DNA from 3 places in the Pantoea sp. SGAir0184 genome. Region 2 is predicted to be linked to each of the others. Evidence: predicted binding sites of a transcription regulator. Region 2 holds the regulator's gene; each other region holds the start of a gene.
The links. Region 2 encodes Fur, which represses iron uptake genes when iron is present. Its sites were predicted from a motif close to ATAATAATGAGAACNACTATCAA; they were not measured.
Positions count from the first base shown of each region.

Region 1: C1N60_RS03745 (siderophore-interacting protein) is a predicted target of Fur. The motif match lies at 1,940-1,962, and genes of this name have one in related genera.
Region 3: fes (enterochelin esterase) is a predicted target of Fur. The motif match lies at 2,200-2,222, and genes of this name have one in related genera.

Region 1 covers NZ_CP028050.1:806,339-810,029, forward strand. The annotation lists gene dnaK (molecular chaperone DnaK) at 1-413, shown strand, start outside; gene dnaJ (molecular chaperone DnaJ) at 517-1,653, shown strand; gene C1N60_RS03745 (siderophore-interacting protein) at 2,030-2,803, shown strand; gene C1N60_RS03750 (PadR family transcriptional regulator) at 2,889-3,428, shown strand; gene C1N60_RS03755 (SelT/SelW/SelH family protein) at 3,434-3,691, opposite strand, start outside.
Region 2 covers NZ_CP028050.1:2,994,273-2,997,963, forward strand. The annotation lists gene ybfF (esterase) at 1-697, shown strand, start outside; gene ybfE (LexA regulated protein) at 867-1,142, shown strand; gene fldA (flavodoxin FldA) at 1,280-1,810, shown strand; gene fur (ferric iron uptake transcriptional regulator) at 2,163-2,612, shown strand; gene C1N60_RS14210 (hypothetical protein) at 2,674-3,069, opposite strand; gene glnS (glutamine--tRNA ligase) at 3,306-3,691, opposite strand, start outside.
Region 3 covers NZ_CP028050.1:3,663,297-3,666,987, reverse strand. The annotation lists gene C1N60_RS17420 (enterobactin synthase subunit F) at 1-879, opposite strand, end outside; gene fes (enterochelin esterase) at 872-2,146, opposite strand; gene C1N60_RS17410 (TonB-dependent siderophore receptor) at 2,408-3,691, shown strand, end outside.

The DNA of each region.
Region 1 (3,691 bases), 2.1 Mb from region 2:
CCATCAAAGCTTCTTCTGGCCTGAACGAGGAAGAGATCGAAAAAATGGTTCGTGACGCGGAAGCTAACGCCGAGTCAGACCGTAAATTCGAAGAACTGGTGCAGACGCGTAACCAGGGCGACCAGATTGCGCACAGCACGCGCAAGCAGCTGGACGAAGCCGGTGACAAACTGTCAGCGGAAGACAAAGCACCGATCGAGTCTGCCCTGAACGAGCTGAACACCGCGCTGAAAGGCGAAGATAAAGCAGAAATCGAAGCCAAAATGCAGGCGCTGATGGAAGTGTCCAGCAAGCTGATGGAACTGGCGCAGCAACAGGCTCAGGCCGGCGCAGCGGATGCCGGCGACGCTTCGGCGAAGAAAGATGACGACGTTGTCGACGCTGAATTCGAAGAAGTGAAAGATAAAAAATAATTGCCCCTGACCGGGCGCGACGGCTGGCCTGACAGCCGTTGAAACCAGCACGGGCGTCGGAGATCTCTCCACGCCCGTGCGATCATGTTAAGGGCAGAGAAAAATGGCTAAGAGTGATTTTTACGAGATCTTAGGCGTCTCAAAATCCGCCGATGAGCGCGAAATCAAAAAGGCCTATAAGCGCCTGGCGATGAAGTATCACCCGGACCGTAATCCGGGCGATAAAGAGGCCGAGACGAAATTCAAAGAGGTCAAGGAAGCCTACGAGATCCTCACCGATGCGCAGAAGCGTGCAGCTTACGATCAGTACGGTCATGCGGCGTTTGAGCAGGGCGGTGGTGGCGGCTTCGGCGGCGGCTTTGGTGGCGGCGGTGCCGACTTCAGCGATATCTTTGGCGACGTGTTCGGCGATATCTTTGGTGGTGGTCGCCGTCAGCGCGCCTCACGCGGCGCCGATTTACGCTACAACATGGAACTGACGCTGGAAGAAGCGGTACGCGGCGTGACCAAAGAGATCCGCATTCCAACGCTGGAAGAGTGTGATGTCTGCCACGGCAGCGGCGCCAAAGCGGGCACCCAGCCGCAGACCTGCCCGACCTGTCACGGTGCGGGCCAGGTACAGATGCGTCAGGGCTTCTTTACCGTGCAGCAAGCCTGTCCAACCTGTCATGGTCGCGGCTCGGTGATTAAAGATCCGTGCAACGCCTGTCACGGCCACGGCCGCGTTGAGCGCCAGAAAACGCTGTCGGTGAAAATCCCGGCGGGCGTCGATACCGGCGACCGTATCCGCCTTAGCGGAGAAGGTGAAGCGGGTGAGCATGGCGCACCGGCTGGCGATCTGTATGTGCAGGTTTCGGTGAAGAAACACCCGATCTTCGAGCGTGAAGATAACAACCTGTACTGCGAAGTGCCGATCAACTTTGCCATGGCAGCGCTGGGCGGCGAGATTGAAGTGCCGACGCTCGACGGTCGCGTGAAGCTGAAAGTGCCGGCAGAAACTCAGACCGGCAAACTGTTCCGCATGCGCGGCAAAGGCGTGAAGTCGGTGCGCGGCGGTGCTGTCGGCGATCTGCTGTGTCGCGTGGTGGTGGAAACCCCGGTCAGCCTCAACGACAAGCAAAAAGCGCTGCTGCGCGAGCTGGAAGAGAGCTTCGGCGGACCCACCGGCGAGAAAAACAGCCCGCGTTCGAAAAGCTTCTTCGACGGCGTAAAGAAGTTCTTTGACGATCTGACCCGCTAATCGGGTGCGCAGACAGTAACAAGCGGAGAGGCGACTCTCCGCTTTTTTTTATGCGCAGTTCTGCCATGCAGATATTCAACGGTATTGTTTTTCGTCATTCACATCCCCGACAGCCGTTACCTTTCAAAAATACGCTGACACGCTGTAGGGTCGCCATTTATGGCGACCTCAAGCCGTGAAAATCTCCACTAAAAAACGCTTCCTCACCTTGCAAAAACCGGCTCCGTTTTCGCCAATAGCATTTTTCGGCATTGCGTCGAAAATATATCATAGGTATCTTGCAAGGCGTTTAATGAGAATGATTTTCGATAACATGCACCATTAGCGGTGTGCGGCAGCGCAGTAGCGCGGGACCGTCGCTGCAGGGAGAGAAACGTTGCCAAACCCGACTCACCACCGCGCTCCACAACGCGTGCGCAATGAATTACGCTTCCGTCACATCACCGTCGCCAGCAAAACGCGGGTGGCCGATGCCTTCTGGCGCATCGTCTTTAGCGGCAGCGATCTGGCGGGGTTCCACTCGCCCTCTTTTGACGACCACATCAAAGTGTTTTTCCCGGATACGCCGGGCGGTGCGCTGGCGCTGCCACACATGACCGACGAAGGCATCGTCTGGCCTGACGGCGTACGTCCGGCGGCGCGCGACTATACGCCGCTGGCTTTTAATGGCAGCGATTCGCTGACGCTGGATTTTTACATCCACGACGGCGGCGTCGCCAGCAGCTGGGCGAGTGCCGCTCAGCCGGGCGATCGCATTGCGATGGGCGGCCCGCGCGGCTCATGCGTCGTGCCGGTGGATTATGCCTGTCAGATTTATGTCTGTGATGAGACCGGTCTGCCGGCATTTAAGCGCCGCTATCAGGAAATGCAGGCACAACAGATTCATCTGCTGGCCTGTGTTGATGAGCCAGTCGGCCGCGCGTATCTTGGCGACCTGCCGGACGTCACGGTGAGCTGGCTTGGCAGCGGCAACATGCAGGCTGAGGCGCTGACGCCGCTGCTGGACCCGATTGTGCTGCCTGCTGATGACTACTTTATCTGGCTGACCGGCGAAGGCGCGGCGGTGAAACAGCTGAGCGATTACTTTACTCAGCAGCGCGCGGCGCACAGCGACCTGGTGCGCGCCGTCGCTTACTGGCATCAAAAATAACCGGCGCCCGCCCGCTGCCGCCTGTGTTGAATTTTACCAGGCACCAGACTACTATCAACCTCCCTCAACTGACCCCGGGAAGGCGATGAAACAGCAGCGGGATGTTCCAGAGCACGCCGATGCGGCACAGCGTGCCAGCTGTGCCGGCGCACGCAGAAAGCGGCGCGAAAGGATGCTGGATGCCAGTGATATTCGCCTGCTGATGCTGCACTTTCTGGCCAGCGGCGCGGCGCACGGTTATGAGCTGATCAAATCGGTGGAAGAGTTGTCGAAAGGCGAATATTCCCCCAGCCCCGGCATTATTTATCCCAACCTGACGCTGCTGGAAGAGATGGACGCCATTCGCGTGGTGGATGCCCAGGCCACGCGCAAAGCCTACGCGCTCAACGATGCGGGCCGCGCGCTGCTGGCGGAAAATGGCGAAAACGTGGCGGTGATTATCGGGCGGCTCACTTCGCTGGCGATCCTGGTCAACAACCGCAGCATTCCGCAGGTAGAGCAGGCGATCCATACGCTTCGCTATACGCTCAATCACCGGCTGTCGCAGGAGCAGATTTCACCGGCCACGGTGGAAATTGTCGTGGCGGCGCTGCAGGACGCGGCAGAGAAGATCGCCAACAGCTAAGCGCGTTACGGTTTCTTCTTGTCCACGTGCCCCAGTTCGCGATCCGGCCAGCAGACATCGCGCACCCGCTGCTTCAGTGCTGCCGCATCGGGAAAGCCGCCTTCCTGTTTGCGTTCCCAAATTACCTGACCATCAATGCTGATCTCGAACACGCCGCCGCTGCCGGGCTGGAGCGTGACCGCGCTGAGATCGCCGGCAAAGGTATGCAGCAGCTCCTGCGCCATCCACGCCGAACGCAGCAGCCAGTTACATTGAGTACAGTA
Region 2 (3,691 bases):
TGGCCTGTTTGGTAGCCTGGATAACCTCGGCGTACTGGCGCGCGGCGTGCGCGATGCACGGCCCACGCTGCAGGTGGATGTCCGTAACCACGGCCTGTCTCCGCGCAGCGAAGAGATGCACTACGCTGCGCTGGCGCAGGATATGGTTGACACGCTGGATGCGCACCACATCGAACGGGTCGATGTTATCGGCCACTCAATGGGCGGCAAAATTGCCATGGCGCTGGGCGCCGTTGCGCCCGAACGGATTGGCAAAATGGTGCTGATTGATATCGCGCCGGTGGATTACCAGACGCGACGCCACGATGAGATCTTCGCGGCAATCCGCGCGGTCAGCGCAGCTGGCGTCACGCGCCGCAGCGCTGCGGCCGACGTGATGCGTGAACACGTGCGCGAAGAAGGCGTGATTCAGTTCATTCTGAAATCCTTCCACGAAGGCGAATGGCGCTTCAACGTGCCGGTGTTATGGGACAATTATCCGGTGCTCTCCGGCTGGCAGGAGGTGCCCGCGTGGCCTCATCCGGCGCTGTTTATTCGCGGCGGTGATTCACCCTATCTGGACAATCAGCACCGTGATGCGCTGCTGCGCCAGTTCCCGCAGGCGCAGGCGCACATTATCAGCGGTGCTGGCCACTGGGTGCATGCCGAAAAACCCGATGCCGTACTGCGCGCGGTGCGCCGCTTTTTTAACCTGTAAAAGCAAAAGCTTGCTACGGGCGGTTTAGGGTTGGCGTCGCGCCGGGCGCTGGAGTATGATGTCGCGCTAAAAATTTGCCGCGGATGCTTTTTTCGCCGCGGTCGGGCCGATAAATGTTTAAATCGCGCAGCGCCTTTCCGCCGTTCGCGCCCACGCAGTTTCACAAACCATGGCAAAAGAACAGACAGATCGTACCACGCTCGATCTCTTCGCAGACGAGCGGCGTCCCGGTCGCCCTAAAACCAGTCCGCTGTCGCGCGATGAGCAGCTGCGCATTAATAAGCGCAACCAGCTGAAGCGCGACCGGGTGCGCGGCCTGCGCCGCGTTGAGCTGAAAATGTCCAGCGAAGCGGTCGACGCGCTTAATACGCTGGCCGAGCAGCAGAACATCAGCCGCAGTGAACTGATTGAACAAATGCTGCTGGCGCAGCTCAAACTGGCGTAACGTGCGCAGACCGCACGCTGGAACACAAACTCAGCGCTTTACACATTCCGCGCTTTTCGCCGGTCTGCTATCATTCGCATAACTGTGTCGTCTTCTGACTTACTTTCACAATCAGGATTTAAGAGGTTACTCACTCCATGGCAATCGTAGGCATTTTCTTCGGCAGCGATACCGGCAACACTGAAAACATTGCAAAAATGATCCAGAAACAACTGGGTAAAGATGTCGCCGAAGTGCATGACATTGCTAAGAGCACCAAAGAAGATCTCGAAGCATTCGATATTCTGCTGCTGGGTATTCCGACCTGGTACTACGGTGAAGCCCAGTGCGACTGGGATGACTTCTTCCCGACGCTGGAAGAGATTGATTTCAACGGTAAGCTGGTAGCGCTGTTTGGCTGCGGCGATCAGGAAGATTATGCCGAGTACTTCTGTGACGCGATGGGCACCATTCGCGACATCATTGAGCCAAACGGCGCAGTGATTGTGGGCCACTGGCCAACCGAAGGTTACCACTTCGAAGCCTCTAAAGGTCTGGCAGACGACAAACACTTCCTTGGCCTCGCCATCGATGAAGATCGTCAGCCTGAACTGACTAACGAGCGCGTCGACAAATGGGTTAAGCAGATCTTTGACGAGCTGCAGCTGCAGGCGATCATCGAAGCCTGATGCTTTCCTGTCCGATGTGGGCGCTGGCTCACATCGGGCAATGGAATTACCTATAAAAATAATAGCTACGGTTTTTTAACTTTTTCCCTCAATTCTGTAGAATACCCGCAACGGTCATCTGCTTATTCCTCGGGCATCAGACTGAGACTGCGCGAAAAGGAACATCGATCTGCACGATCCCGCTGAGGTTCACGACATTTCTCCTTACAGCATCCGGGGAATTGTCCGCCGCAGCCGGTTTTCATTTCGCAGGCTGAGCTCTATAATGAGACGCAAATGAGAATGCGCGTTGACCACACATTCAAGGCCTTTGCGCCGTAAGTGACTAGCAAAGTAACAGGACAATATCCGCATGACTGACAACAACTCCGCATTGAAAAAGGCTGGCCTGAAAGTCACGCTGCCCAGACTGAAGATTCTGGAAGTGCTTCAGGGACCCGGACCCGAGTCCCATCATGTCAGTGCGGAAGATTTGTACAAACGCCTGATCGACATGGGCGAAGAGATTGGTCTGGCGACGGTATACCGTGTTCTGAACCAGTTTGACGACGCCGGCATCGTGACGCGTCATAACTTCGAAGGCGGGAAATCCGTGTTCGAACTGACCCAGCAGCATCATCATGATCACCTGATTTGCCTCGACTGCGGCAAAGTGATCGAGTTTAGCGATGAATCTATCGAAACGCGTCAGCGTGAGATTGCGACACGCCACGGTATCAAACTCAGCAACCACAGCCTGTATCTGTACGGCCACTGTGCGCTGGGAGACTGCCGCGAAGACGAGACGCTCCACGATCAGTAATTGAATATGCTATGCAGTATAAAAAAACCGGTGCCAGGCACCGGTTTTTTTATGGCTGCGTTCAGGCGACCAGCGTTTCCTGCAAATAGCGCCAGCGCGGAACCGGCGTGCTGCAGTCCAGCACCGCCAGCGAAATGCGGGTCTGGTTGTTGCCGTTAAGCATTTGCAGTTCGTGATACTGAATGGTCACTTCCTGCTGCTGCTGGGAAATGATGGCATGCTCACTGGTGGCGATTCGCATCCCTTCCCGCTGCCCGTGCAGTTTGCGAAACAGGGTTTCAGTGTCATTGAGATCGAGCTGTTTGCCTTGCGGCGTCACCATTTTGAAGTCGGGATGAAAGTGCGACAGCAGCAGATCCATACTGTCATCGCTGCCTTCGGCCTGATTAAAAATACGTTCGATAAGCTGATGTAAAACCACCACGCTATGTTTGGCTTCCAGAGCGAGACTTGTCATTTTTCTTCCTTCGCTAACCCGCACAGCAACATTTAAGAGCGCATAGCCTACCTGAAAATAACGATTTCACACGGGTAAATTAGTTAATTTTATTAAAGTCAGATTAGTCGTAATCGCGCGTAATTACTGTTTTTTGTCTGGTTCAGCATAATCGATTCCCGTTTGCAGATAACGGGCAATAAAAAAGGGCGATTGCTCGCCCTTTGCTGATCATATCGTGCTATCAAGCAGTAAAATTATTCGCCGATTTTTGCCCAGGTATCACGCAGACCCACGGTGCGGTTGAACACCAGTTTCGACGGCTGCGAGTACACGCTGTCTGCGCAGAAGTAACCTTCGCGCTCAAACTGATACGGTGCCAGCGCGCTGGCGGCACGCAGACCCGGCTCAACGAAGCCCTGTTTGATCTCCAGCGAGTTCGGGTTAATGGTGGTGAGGAAATCCTCGGCCGCGCCCGGGTTTGGCACGCTGAACAGACGATCGTACAGACGGAATTCGGCAGGCAGCGCGTGAATCGCCGATACCCAATGGATAACGCCTTTCACCTTGCGGCCATCGGCCGGATCTTTGCTCAGGGTGTCGACATCGCAGGTAGCGTAGATGCAGGTGATGTTGCCGGCTT
Region 3 (3,691 bases), 670 kb from region 2:
GTTGATCACCGGACCGGTGGCGCACAGCGCGGCGGAGCCGATGCGGCGCATGAAGATGAAGCCGGCAGCAAAATCATTTTGCCCGCTAAGACGAGCCAGCCACAGCGCCACCAGTGCAAAGGCCAGATCGGCGGCGCTGTGCTGTGGATGCTGGCTGGTCAGCGTCTGGAAGCGGTGACGATCCAGCGTAACGCTGTGGCGCAGCAGATCGGTGCTGGCGCTCTGACCGGCCAGCGGCAGCGGCGACAGCGAGGCGGGCGCGGGCAGGGCGCGGCCTTTTTCGCGCCAGAATTCGCCGTCACGGGTGTAAGACGCCGATTGCTGATAGCGCTGATACTCGTCAACCACGGCGCTGAACGGAATAAACGGTGTCGGCTCAGGCGGCTGCTGCTGTACGGCGGCGCTGTACAGGTTGGCGATGCGGCGCGTCAGCGCGGTAAAGCTGAAGCCATCCACCACCAGATGGTGATAGCGCTGATACCAGAACCAGTGCTGCTCGCCGAGGCGGAACAGGCGATGGTGCCACAGCGGCGCGCCGCTCAGCACGCGCAGGTCGCCCTGCATATCGGCGCGCATCTGTGCGCGCGCAACGGCGGCGGCATCCGCTTCGCCGCGCAGGTCAACGATGTCTGGCAGGCTGAAGGTCTGCGGCTGCGGCCACTGCAGCGGCTCGCCGTCGATTTCGCCGAACGCCATATTCAGGGTATCGGCTTCCTGCATGCCATCGACGATGGCCTGTGCCAGCAGCGCGCTGTTGATTTCACCGCGCAGCTCGATAAAGTGCGCCACTGCATAGGCGTTGTGATGGCGGCTGAGCTGGTCGGCGATCCAGATGCCAGGCTGCGCCGCCACCAGCGGCAGAGTTTGTTGGTCAATCATAGTGTCGTTCATCAGAGAATTTACTGTCGCTCCGGTTCACGTCTGGCGTGATGAATGAATTTGGATTGCGCCACAAAGCTTGCAGACCGTCGAGCAGGCCACCGCGCCAGCACAGCGCGTCATGGCCGCCCTCTACCGGCTGGTAATGCACCTGATAGCCGGCAGCGGTAAGTTGTTGTTGTAATTGTTGATTGGCTTGCAGAATCAGGCCTTCACGCTGGCCTGCCTCCAGCCAGAAACGCAGCGGCTGGCGAGGTGCCAGGCCATGGTCCAGCGCCTGCAGCAGCCAGCCATGCGGGTTACCGCGCTCGGGCCACCAGAAGGAGCCGGACAGGCTGAGCGCATTACCAAAGGTGTGGGGAAAGTGCAGTGCGGCAAACACCGCGGCCAGACCGCCGAAGCTTTGTCCGGCGACCAGCGTGCGCGCCGGCTGCGCATCGTACGGCATCCAGCGTGCCACCTGCGGCAACAGCTCCTGCTGCACTGCCTGCCAGAATTGCGGATTACATGGCAGCTCGCGGCTGCGGTGTTCGCGATCGATGATGTCGATAAACAGGTAGACCGCCGGCGGCAGCTTGCCCGCAGCGGTCAGCTGCTGCAGCGGGCCGGCGATCGGCATCTGCTGCGCCCAGAACTGACCATCGAGCAGTATCGCCAGCGGACGCGGGCCGTGCTGCGCCTCGCCTGTGGCGTACAGCCACACCCGGCGACGATTGCCGAGCAGCGCGCTGTCCCACTGCTGCTCCTGCAGCGTCAGCGCCGGGGCGCGGCCCTCATCCACCGCACGCCACACCTGCTGGTCGGGCGCGTCAGGCAGGTGCAGCGGTGACACGCCCATGCCGCGTCCGCCAGACCAGCTGCGCAGCGGATTGAGCGCATCGGCCTGCGCGGCAGGGAATTTTTCGCGCCACCAGTGGCGCAGCGCATGCATGTCAGGCTCGCCGCTGAAATCGCTGGCCTGCCGATCCGGCATCAGGCAGTAGCTGCCGCGCCAGTGTGACGGCAGCACGGTTTGCCAGTACCAGACATCGCTACTGGCGACGCGCATCAGCGATTGCGGCGGGCGCCGCTGATGGTGATCGGTCACGCCGGTGATGTTGATCCACACGCGCTGGGTGTGGGAGGTGGTTTCACTGCCTTGCGGATCGCGCCAGAAGAAGGTCACCAGACAGGTGCCATCCTGCTGCGGCTCAATGCGCGGAATGCCCTGAGTCTGTTGCTCCTGCCACCAGGCTTCGCTACCAATTCCATCATTTCGCCAGGTCATAGGGGCTGCCAGTCGCCGTCTGTACGGGGAGGTTTACATAGGATTGATAAATAATACTATTGATAATTATTTGCATTTGCAATAGGGTGGCTGCGCTCAAAATGAGCACGCACGTTCCGTCTGGCACCCGGTAAGTCATGGGATTCAGCAAAGGATGGCCCTGCCAGGTGTGAACGGCTGCGCGATAAAGACAGGGATCTTCTCACCGGCTCGCCAGTCACTCCGCTGTGGCGCAGAACTGGCCTTCCAGGAATGAAAAAAATGAAGCATTACTCGCGGTTAACCTTCGCTATTTTGATTGAACTGGGGCTCAGCGCCTCACTGCTTTCCGGCAGCGCCTGGGCAGCAGAGACTTCCAGCAAGACGACTTCCAGCAACGCCTCTTCTCCCGACGCCAGCGCAATGGACGGTGGCACCTTAATGGTGACGGCCCAGCAGCAGACGCTGCAGGCACCGGGGGTTTCCACCATCACCGCCGATGAGATCAAAAAGCATCCGCCGGCGCGCGATGTTTCAGAAATTATCCGTACCATGCCAGGCGTCAACCTGACCGGCAACTCGACCAGCGGCCAGCGCGGCAACAACCGGCAGATCGATATTCGCGGCATGGGACCGGAAAACACGCTGATTATGGTGGACGGCATGCCGATCACCAGCCGTAACTCAGTGCGTCTCGGCTGGCGCGGCGAACGCGACACGCGTGGCGATACCAACTGGGTGCCACCGGAAATGATCGATCACATCGACGTGATTCGCGGGCCGGCCGCGGTGCGCTACGGTAACGGCGCGGCGGGCGGTGTGGTGAACATCATCACCAAAAAGTACAGCGATCAGCAGTGGCACGGTTCGTGGAATACCTACTTCAACGCGCCGGAACACAAATCGGAAGGGGCGACCAAACGCACCAACTTCAGCCTTGAAGGGCCGCTCGGTGACGACTTCAACTTCCGGCTGTATGGCGGTTTAGCCAAAACCCAGGCCGACGCGTACGACATCAATGAAGGACATGCGGCAGCGCGCACCGGCAGCTATGCCGGCAGCTACCCGGCAGGCCGCGAAGGTTCGGTTAACAAAGATATCAATGCGTTGCTGAGCTGGGCGTTTGCCCCCATGCAGACGCTGGAGCTGCAGGCCGGTTATAGTCGTCAGGGCAACCTGTACGCGGGCGATACGCAGAACACCAACACTAACGCGCTGGTGAAAAGCCTGTACGGCGATGAGACCAACCGTCTGTATCGCCAGAATATTTCACTGAAATGGACCGGCGCGTGGGATAACGGCATCAGCACCAGCAGCTGGGCGCGCTACGAGAAAACCCGCAATACGCGCATCAATGAAGGTCTGGCGGGCGGCACGGAAGGGATCTTCTCCAACAGCGGGTTCAATACCATTCAGCTGGACGATGTGCTGCTGCACAGTGAAATCAGCCTGCCGTTTGAGCTGGGCGTCAATCAGACCGCGACGCTGGGCACCGAGTGGAACCAGCAGCGCATGAAAGATCCTTCGTCGACCACCCAGGCTGCCAGCAACGGCGCCGTGCCAGGC